One region of the Streptomyces sp. NPDC048278 genome, then DNA from elsewhere that is predicted to be linked to it. Evidence: riboswitches for the same ligand, from Rfam matches in the RefSeq annotation. Region 1 holds a riboswitch; each other region holds the start of a gene.

Region 1 (3,268 bases):
GTCCCCGGAGACCGTCGCGGACGCCGACGTACCCGAGGACCCCGAGGCCGAGGCCACGGTCGAAGCCGGCGACAACGACGAGGAGACGGCCAAGTGACCGAGCTCGCCACCATGGACTTCCACCCCCAGCCGCAGCCGGGCGAGGCAAAGCCCTGGGCCTTCCCGGCCCCAGAGCGCGCCACCCTGGACAACGGCCTGACCGTGCTGCGCTGCCACCGCCCCGGCCAGCAGGTCGTCGCCGTCGAGGTGCTCCTGGACGCGCCCCTGGACGCCGAACCGGCCGGCCTGGACGGCGTCGCCACCATCATGGCGCGCGCCTTCTCCGAGGGCACCGACAAGCACGCCGCCGAGGAGTACGCCGCCGAGCTGGAGCGGGCCGGCGCCACCCTCGACGCGCATGCCGACCACCCCGGCGTCCGCGTCAGCCTGGAGGTCCCGGCCTCCCGGCTCGCCAAGGGCCTCGGGCTGCTCTCCGACGCCCTGCGGGCCCCCGCGTTCGCCGAGAGCGAGATCGAGCGGCTGGTCCGCAACCGCCTCGACGAGATCCCGCACGAGCTGGCCAACCCGAGCCGCCGGGCCGCCAAGGAGCTCTACCGGCAGCTGTTCCCGTCCACCGCGCGGATGTCCCGTCCGCGCCAGGGCACCGAGGACACCGTCGAGAAGATCGACGCCGTCGCCGTCCGCGCCTTCTACGACCGGCACGTGCGCCCCGCCACGGCCACCGCGGTCGTCGTCGGCGACCTGACCGGCATCGACCTGGACGAGCTGCTCGGCGAGACCCTGGGCGCCTGGCACGGCTCCACCGCGCAGCCCCGCCCGGTCCCGTCGGTGTCCGCCGACGACACCGGCCGGGTCGTCATCGTGGACCGCCCCGGCGCCGTCCAGACCCAGCTGCTCATCGGCCGCGTCGGCCCCGACCGGCACGACCGCGTCTGGCCCGCCCAGGTGCTCGGCACCTACTGCCTGGGCGGCACCCTCACCTCCCGCCTGGACCGCGTCCTGCGCGAGGAGAAGGGCTACACCTACGGCGTCCGCTCCTTCGGGCAGGTCCTGCGGTCCGCCCCCGACGGCACCGGGGCCTCGATGCTCGCCATCAGCGGCTCCGTGGACACCCCGAACACCGGCCCGGCCCTGTCGGACCTGTGGACGGTGCTGCGCACGCTCGCCGCCGAGGGCCTCACGGACGCCGAGCGCGACGTGGCCGTGCAGAACCTCGTCGGGGTGGCGCCGCTCAAGTACGAGACGGCCGCGGCGGTCGCCGGCACCCTGGCCGACCAGGTCGAGCAGTACCTGCCCGACGACTTCCAGGCCACGCTCTACCGTCAACTCGCGGGCACCGGCACCGTGGAGGCCACCGCGGCGGTCGTGAACGCCTTCCCGGTGGACCACCTGGTGACCGTCCTCGTCGGGGACGCGGCGCAGATCAAGGAGCCCGTGGAGGCGCTCGGGATCGGCGAAGTCACGGTCGTCACCGCCGAGTAGCGGTACGCGCGTGTGCGGAGCCCTGGTGACCCCCGGCCACCAGGGCTCTGGAATGTCCGAATTGGGGCGGAGGTTGCCTGTCTGCCCTGTGGGATACGCGACAAAAGCAGTGATCCGTTTGAGCATGGAAGGCGTGCCCTCGTAGGTTCTTCCGGGCTGTCCGTCAGGCATCGCGCCGCGTCCGCGGCACCGGACAGCCATCGCCGAGTCCCCCTACGGCGCGAGCCAGGGGAGCCGGGGACCCACGAAGTCCCTGGGGTGAATCGGGTGCCCGCGCGTGTCGCGAGGGGGCCCGTAGGAGACCTTCCTGCTCCGAACCCGTCAGCTAACCCGGTAGGCGAGAGGGAAGGAAAGGACCAGCCTCTACATGGCGTTCATGTGCGCCTCCGGGAAGCACCGTCGTCCCGGCCGGGTGAAGCGCACCACCGCGCAGGCCGCCGGTATCGCGGCCCTCACCACCACCGGTGTCATCAGCACCGTCTCCGCCGCCCCGGCGCTCGCCGCCGAGAACTCCGTCGAGCAGACCGGCCTCACCCCCGTCATCACGATCAGCGACTCCGTCGCCGAGCAGATCGACGCCCAGGCCGCTGCCCAGAAGGCCGTCGCCGAGCGCAAGGCGGCCGAGGAGGCGGCCCGCAAGAAGGCCGCGGAGCAGGCCAAGAAGGAGCGCGCGGCCGAGGTGCGCGCCGCCCGTGCGGCCGAGCGCAAGCGCCTCAACACCTTCGTCGCGCCGATCAGCGACTCCTACGTGTCCACCGGCTACAAGACCGGCGGCTCCCTGTGGTCCTCCGGCGCCCACACCGGCATCGACTTCCACGCCGCGAGCGGCACGGTCGTGCACGCGGTCGGCACCGGCACGGTCGTCTCCACCGGTTGGGGCGGGGCGTACGGCAACGAGATCGTCATCAAGATGGCCGACGGCATGTACACCCAGTACGGCCACCTCTCGTCCATCGGCGTCTCGGTGGGCCAGCAGGTCACCCCGGGCCAGCAGATAGGCCTCTCCGGCTCGACCGGCAACACGACCGGACCCCACCTCCACTTCGAGGCCCGTACGACCGCCGAGTACGGCTCCGACGTGGACCCGGTCGCCTACCTCCGCAAGCACGGCGTGAACGTCTGACCCGCGCAGGGGTCGGCGTGGCCTCGGTGGTCGGGTGCGGGTGCGCGGGGGTTGCTCGCGCAGTTCCCCGCGCCCCTGAAGGGGCGCTGCGCTGACGCCCCTGAAAGGGGCGCGGGGAACTGCGCGACCGGCCACGACGCACCCGCACCCGACCACCGCGCGACAACAACTTCTGAGATGTTCCGGAGCCCCGGCCCCCGCGCCGGGGCTTTCGTCGTTTTCGTGCCCCCGGTGTCCAAAATATATCCCTGGATTCCGGCCCCCCGTCGGAAATTGCGGCCCATTGCAATAGAGTCACGGAACGGACGCCACTCGGCGGCGTTTCACGGGGATTAAGGCGGAGGTCGGTCATGCGTATTCCGGCGCACTCGGTATGCACGGCGATCCGGGACGACATCGTCGCAGGTGTCTACGAGCGCGGCAGCCGGCTCACCGAGGAACTCCTGGCCCGCCGCTACGGGGTCTCACGCGTCCCCGTCCGTGAGGCCCTGCGCACCCTGGAGGCCGAGGGCTTCGTGGTGACCCGTCGGCACGCGGGCGCGTGTGTGGCCGAACCGACCGAGCAGGAGGCCGCCGACCTGCTGGAGATGCGCATGCTCCTGGAGCCGCTCGGTGCCTCCCGGGCCGCCCAGCGCCGCACCGAGGCCCACCTCAAGGTGCTGC
Region 2 (3,268 bases), on a different contig from region 1:
GCGGTCAGGGCGCGCAGGTGTACGACGCCGGGGCGAACCGGCTGCTGTGGTCGGTCACCCTGGACCGGGAGCTGGCCGAGACCGCACTCGGCAAGATCGAGGCCGAGATCGGCCAGGTGTACGCGGCGGTCGACCAGGACGGCGTGGACGGGCTCACGCTCATCGAGCCGGGCTACCTGATGCCCCACCCCACGCTGCCCGCCCTGCGCGTCGCCCGGCGCGACGACCTGTGGTGCGCGCCCATCAGCAAGGTGCTGCTGCGCCACCACACCCTGTCCGACGACGAACTGACGACGACGGCCCGCTCGGTGGTCGGATCGCTCGCGACGGTCACGATGTCGGGGCCGGGGACCGTCGAACTGCAGCCGTGCGGGGTGACCAAGGCGACCGGGCTCGCGCTGGCCGCCGACCGTCTGGGGCTGAGCCCCGAACAGGCCATCGCCTTCGGTGACATGCCCAACGACATCCCGATGTTCGAATGGGCGGCCCACGGGGTGGCGATGGCCAACGCCCACCCCGAACTCAGGGCGGTGGCCGACGAGATCACCACGTCGAACGAGGACGACGGCATCGCCGTCGTCCTCGAAAGACTCTTCGACTGACCTAGGACGGCGAAGGACGTCGAAGGGTCGTCGAACGGACGTCGGTCAGTACGCGCCGTGGACGTTGTCGATCGAGCCGTACCGCGCGGCTGCGTAGTTGCAGGCGGCGGTGATGTTCGCGACCGGGTCGTAGACGTCGAACGACGTGCCGTCCACGTGGTAGGTCTTGAACGTCGGGTCGATCACCTGGAGCAGGCCCTTGGACGGGATGCCCTTGGCCGCGTTGGAGTCCCAGAGGTTGATGGCCTGCGGGTTGCCGGAGGACTCCCGCATCACGTTGCGGTAGATGCCGTTGTAGGTGCCCGGGATGTTCTTCTCCCGCATGATCGCGAGCGACTCGCGGATCCAGCCGTCGAGGTTGTTCGGGTACCCGGCGAGGGTCGTCGAGGCAGTCGTGGTGGAGGAGCCGGCGGCGGACGCGGCCGTCGCCCCGATGAGCGGCAGGGCGAGGACGGCGGCACCGGTGCCGACGACGGCGAGCGTGCGGACGATGCGGTTGCGGCGGGTACGGCGGTGCTGAGCGGCAGCAGGCATGGCGAAGTTCCTCTCCGTCGCCTGCGAGGTGAGCTGTCGGGTTCGGGCCTGGGGAGTACCCGGCCGCACCGCCCGAAGGCGATGCGACTTCACCCCTAGCCGTTCCGGAACGACGTCCGTCCTGTGACGTCGGCCGCCCGGTCCGGCGACTTACCTGGGTCCCCCGCTCCTGCCATGCGAATGAACTCGTTGATGGGTCACTACGGGCGGCGGCAGGATTCGGCGTCCGCCCGGCGAGGCGGAACGTATGCGAGAGCACATGTCCGGAACAAGAGGCTGATTCACACAACATGCCGATTGACCTTGATCTGTGCCGTATGGGGCACTTGATCCTTTGCGGTTGCCAACCCTCAACTGGCTTGCGGGGAAAGGGGAGGAAGGGTCCCCTAATGGCCCCTGTGACGCCCGGGCTCACGTGACCTACTTCACGAATCCGCAATAACGGCAAATTGGGACATGTGGGATTCGTGGAATCCGGCTTTTCTCCGGGTCGAGGGAATAGCGCCCCGCCCGCATTCGTTCGGATTGCCTCCCCGGATGCAATCAATCCAGACGATTATCGAGAATAGTCCGTATTGTCGGTTTTTCGGTACGCGCATGCGCTCGTCGGGTTCAACGGGGTGGCCGGGACGGCCGGTTGGTAAGTCCGGATGTCGGGGGAGGGGTGTCGCCTGCGCGCGTGATTCTCGTCACGTCGACCGAGGGGGGTGTCGGGTAATCGGCGCCCGGTGCGCGTGTCCACCGTGAGGGCGGAACCTCCCCTGCAGTGCACGTCGTTGACATCGTGGGCGCCCGGGCGTCACGCGCGCGGTCGGGGGGCGCGGATCGGGGAGGTCGTCGTGCAGGGTCTCGTGGAGGAACGGTGTACGGGCGGGTGCACGGTGCCGCCGTTCGTGCATCGTGTATCCCCGTCGGCTTGGGCGGGCGGCGGAGCGGGTACCCCCGGGCAGGTGACGTCGGTCCGGGGAGGCAGGGCCGCTCGCGGGCGGCGGTTGCCCGGAGAGTCCGGTGAGGGGTCCGGTCCGGGACATGGCCGGGGACGTAGCCCGGGACACGGCCCGGGTCCCGGTTCGGGACAACTACCCGCACTTCCTGTTAAGTCAGTGGATGTCAGGTCGTATCAGCTGATCAAAAACATAACGGTCGTGATCCGATAGCGCCCGGGGTGTAACCGTGGGCGCTATCGGTGATCGAAACCTGACCGGATACGCTGACTTGAGTGATGGCAGCGACCTATCGACAAACCGTGTAATCGCCAGTAGACACCAGCAGACAGGAGACCCCTCGTGACCGTCGTCGGGCCGTTCGGGCTGAGCGTGCGGGACCAGGCTCTGGAAGCCGATGTCCAGGCCGGATTGACGGCTGTCGAGGAGGGCTTGCTAGAAGCCACCAAGAGCGAGGTCCCCTTCATCACGGAGGCCGCGCAGCACCTCGTGCGGGCCGGCGGGAAGCGGTTCCGTCCGCTGCTGGTGATGCTCGCCGCGCAGTTCGGCGACCCGTACGCGCCCGGTGTCGTGCCGTCGGCCGTCGTCGTCGAGCTCACCCACCTGGCCACGCTGTACCACGACGACGTCATGGACGAGGCCGCCGTGCGGCGCGGTGTCGACAGCGCCAACACCCGCTGGGGCAATTCGCTCGCCGTCCTCACCGGTGACTTCCTCTTCGCCCGCGCCTCCCAGATCCTCGCCGACCTCGGCCCCGAGGCGGTCCGGGTCCAGGCCCTCGCGTTCGAGCGGCTGGTGACCGGTCAGATCCTGGAGACGGCAGGCCCGTCGGACGGCCGTGACCCGGTCGAGCACTACCTCGACGTGCTCAGTGGCAAGACCGGCTCGCTGGTCGCGGTCTCCTGCCGCTTCGGCGCCCTGCTGTCCGGTGCCGACGAGACGGTCGTCGACGTCCTCACCCAGTACGGCGAACGGCTCGGTGTCGCCTTCCAGCTCGCCGACGACGTGCTGGACATCGCCTCCGACTCCCGCGAGTCCGGCAAGACCCCGGGGACGGACCTCCGCGAGGGGGTGCCCACGCTTCCGGTGCTGCGGCTGCGGGAGCGGGCGGCCAGGCTGGGGCTGGCCGAGGACATCGCCCTGTGCGAGCTGCTGGACTCCGACCTCACGGACGACGCGCGGCATGCG
Region 3 (3,268 bases), on a different contig from region 1:
CGACGCGCGCGTGCAGATCACCGGCGGCGCCGGCTACGACGACTCGGGCCTGCTGATGCTGGCCGAGGGCGAGTCGTACACCAGTCCCGTCTTCGCGGGCCTGTGGACCGACGGCGGCTTCGGCGGGGCCAGCCGCGCCTGGCATGCCTACCAGCGCGCGTACGTCATCCCGGACGCCGACCAGGACCGGCCCGTGCTGTTCAACTCCTGGGAGGCCACCACCTTCGACATCTCCGAGGACCAGCAGGCCACCCTCGCCCGCCGGGCCGCCGCGATCGGCGTCGAACTGTTCGTGGTGGACGACGGCTGGTTCGGCGCCCGCACCAGCGACCACGCCGGCCTCGGCGACTGGACGCCCAACCCCGACCGCTTCCCCAAGGGCCTCAAGCCGCTCGCCGACTACGTGCACGCCCTCGGCATGCAGTTCGGCATCTGGGTCGAGCCCGAGATGGTCAACGCGGACAGCGACCTCTACCGCGCACACCCCGACTGGGTGCAGTACCAGCAGGGACGGAAGCGGACGGAACTCCGCAACCAGCTCGTCCTCAACCTCGCCCGCGAGGACGTCCAGGAGTACCTCTGGCAGCAGCTCGACACCCTGCTGTCCAGTGCCCCGATCGACTACGTCAAGTGGGACTTCAACCGCTGCTTCACGGATGCGGGCTGGCCCGGCGAGCCCTACCCGCAGCGCCTGTGGGTCGACCACGTGCGCGGGCTGTACGCCCTGCTCGACCGGATCCGCGCGGCCCACCCGGACGTCGCCATCGAGTCCTGCTCCGGCGGTGGCGGGCGGATCGACCTCGGGATCATGAGCCGCACCGACGAGGTGTGGACCTCCGACAACACCGACCCGCTGGACCGGCTCGCCATCCAGCACGGCTTCAGCCAGATCCACCCCGCCCGGGTGATGTCCGCCTGGGTCACCGACAGCCCGAACCACCAGCTCAACGACCGGGTCAGCTCGCTGCGTTTCCGGTTCGTCAGCTCCATGGCCGGGGCGCTCGGCGTAGGCGGCGACCTCTCGAACTGGACCGAGGAGGAGCTCGCCGAGGCCGGCCGTTGGGTGGAGCTCTACAAGGAGATCAGGCCCTTGGTGCAGCGCGGCGACCAGTTCCGGCTGCGACCGCCGGCCGGCGGGCTCAGCGCGGTGCAGTACACGCTCGGCGACGAGACCGTCGTCCTCGCCTGGCTGCAGGCGCAGAGCTACGGCGAGCCGGCACCGGCGCTGCGGCTCCAGGGGCTCGACCCGACGGCGTCGTACGAATGCCTCGAAACGGGCGAATCGCACGGAGGTGCCGTTCTCCTGCATCACGGGCTGCGCACCGGGCTGAAGGGTGACCTGGATGCGGCAGTCATCCGGCTTCGTCGGATCTGACCTATCTGCCCGAATTAGTGCTTTCGTTGCAACTCGCCATGGAATAAGGGGACGTGGCGTGACGTGCGTGAGGAGCGTCATATTCGTGACCGTCCGTCGCGCGTCATGCTCACGTAATTCCGGCGCCTTCCATGAGGGTTGGATAAACGAATAGATCGGAATTCACGGAGGGTGACCGGGATTTCCGGAAGCGGATCAAGTGAAATCCGGACGGCCGGAACCGACTGCTTGTCCACGTCCGTCCCACTCGCTTACGTTCGCCACACATCCGGTCGGAACGCCGAATCCTGCCGCCGCCCGGAGTCCCCACACACACTCACCCGTGCCCGGCAGGAGCGGGGGACCCACCAGGTATGACCGCCTGTTCCGGTTCCCGGGACGGCTTGGGGTGTAGCCGCGTCTTTCGGCGCGGCCGGGCAGCTCCAGCCCGAACCCGACAGCTCACCTCGCAGGCGCAGGAGAGGAATGCGCCATGCCCGCGAAGGGTAAGCACCGCCGCCCCAAGTCCCAGCGTTTCACCCGCTCCATGGCCGTCGCAGGAACCGGTGGCGCCGCGCTGGCTCTGCCGCTCATGGGGACCACCGGAGCCCACGCGGCCACTCCGCAGTCCCTTTCCGAAAAGACCACGCAGTCGCTTCCGGTGATCGAGAAGACCGCGGTGAAGCAGGCGCCCGCGGGGAATTCCGGCGCCACGCATTCCGCGCACCGCGTCTACACGGTGGTGTCCGGCGACTATCTCTCGAAGATCGCCCGCGACCAGCACGTCCGCGGCGGCTGGCACCGGCTCTACGCCGACAACCGGGAGGCCGTCGGCGGCAACCCCTCGCTGATCCACCCCGGTCTCGAGCTCGTCCTCGGCGGCCGGCACGCCGCGACGACGGACTCCGGCTCCCGTTCGCGGGTCCACGCGGACCCACAGCCGTCCAGGTCGACCGCGTCCTCGTCCTCGGCCTCCTCGAACGATTCGAACCGCACGACCGGTTCGAACGACTCTGCCGGTTCGAACGACTCGACCGGTTCGGAAGGTTCGGTGGCGACCGCCTCCGGCTTCGCCCTCCCGGTCACGGGTGGCGCCATCGGCACCGGCTACCACGTGGCCGGCAGCATGTGGTCCAGCGGCTACCACACGGGCGTCGACTTCGTCGTCCCGACCGGCACCCCGGTCAAGGCCGTCGGCGCCGGTACGGTCGTCACCGCCGGCTGGGGCGGCGCCTACGGCAACCAGGTCGTCATCCGGCTCGCCGACGGCTACTACGCGCAGTACGGCCACCTCTCCGCCCTGTCCGTCTCGGTCGGCCAGACCGTGACCGCGGGCCAGCAGATCGGCCTCTCCGGCGCGACCGGCAACGTGACCGGCCCGCACCTCCACTTCGAGATCCGTACCACCCCCGACTACGGCTCGGACGTGGACCCGGTCGCCTACCTCCGCGCCAAGGGCCTCACCGTCGGCTGACCCCGCGTTCGTCGTCACTCAAACGCCGCTGGCCAGGGACTTATTCCAAGGTTGGCAAAGTATTTAAGGGTGTCTTATGTCACCGAGCGTCAAGCCCTTATTACGGTCGCGTAGGTCACAGTCGAAGGTGAATCATGGTCCGATGTGGGAGACGATTCGAAGAGTGACAATGCATCAGTGATCGGGTCGTACGCAGCGGTGGGGGACAGCTTCACCGAGGGCGTGGGAGACCCCGGCCCCGACGGGGCGTTCGTCGGCTGGGCCGACCGGTTCGCGGTACTGCTGTCCGACCGGCGGCCCGAGGGCGACTTCAGCTACACCAACCTTGCCGTGCGCGGGAAACTGCTCGACCAGATCGTGGCGGACCAGGTGCCGCAGGCCCTGGAACTCGCCCCGGACCTGGTCTCGTTCTGCGCGGGCGGCAACGACATCATCCGCCC

What was found. A riboswitch is a leader RNA that binds a small molecule or an ion and turns the genes downstream of it on or off. The one in region 1 is predicted to bind cyclic di-AMP.
Positions count from the first base shown of each region.
Region 2: it holds a riboswitch for cyclic di-AMP, as region 1 does, so the genes downstream of both, AB0D74_RS24415 (transglycosylase SLT domain-containing protein) here and AB0D74_RS20500 (M23 family metallopeptidase) in region 1, are expected to answer to the same signal.
Region 3: it holds a riboswitch for cyclic di-AMP, as region 1 does, so the genes downstream of both, AB0D74_RS02575 (LysM peptidoglycan-binding domain-containing M23 family metallopeptidase) here and AB0D74_RS20500 (M23 family metallopeptidase) in region 1, are expected to answer to the same signal.

Region 1 covers NZ_JBEZLP010000011.1:54,782-58,049, forward strand. Annotated here, with positions in the region: gene AB0D74_RS20490 (pitrilysin family protein) at 1-97, shown strand, start outside; gene AB0D74_RS20495 (pitrilysin family protein) at 94-1,482, shown strand; cyclic di-AMP (ydaO/yuaA leader) riboswitch at 1,674-1,837, shown strand; gene AB0D74_RS20500 (M23 family metallopeptidase) at 1,850-2,605, shown strand; gene AB0D74_RS20505 (GntR family transcriptional regulator) at 2,956-3,268, shown strand, end outside.
Region 2 covers NZ_JBEZLP010000014.1:37,376-40,643, reverse strand. Annotated here, with positions in the region: gene AB0D74_RS24420 (HAD family hydrolase) at 1-602, shown strand, start outside; gene AB0D74_RS24415 (transglycosylase SLT domain-containing protein) at 648-1,136, opposite strand; cyclic di-AMP (ydaO/yuaA leader) riboswitch at 1,142-1,338, opposite strand; gene AB0D74_RS24410 (polyprenyl synthetase family protein) at 2,423-3,268, shown strand, end outside.
Region 3 covers NZ_JBEZLP010000001.1:557,323-560,590, reverse strand. Annotated here, with positions in the region: gene AB0D74_RS02580 (alpha-galactosidase) at 1-1,375, shown strand, start outside; cyclic di-AMP (ydaO/yuaA leader) riboswitch at 1,683-1,843, shown strand; gene AB0D74_RS02575 (LysM peptidoglycan-binding domain-containing M23 family metallopeptidase) at 1,848-2,828, shown strand; gene AB0D74_RS02570 (SGNH/GDSL hydrolase family protein) at 3,006-3,268, shown strand, end outside.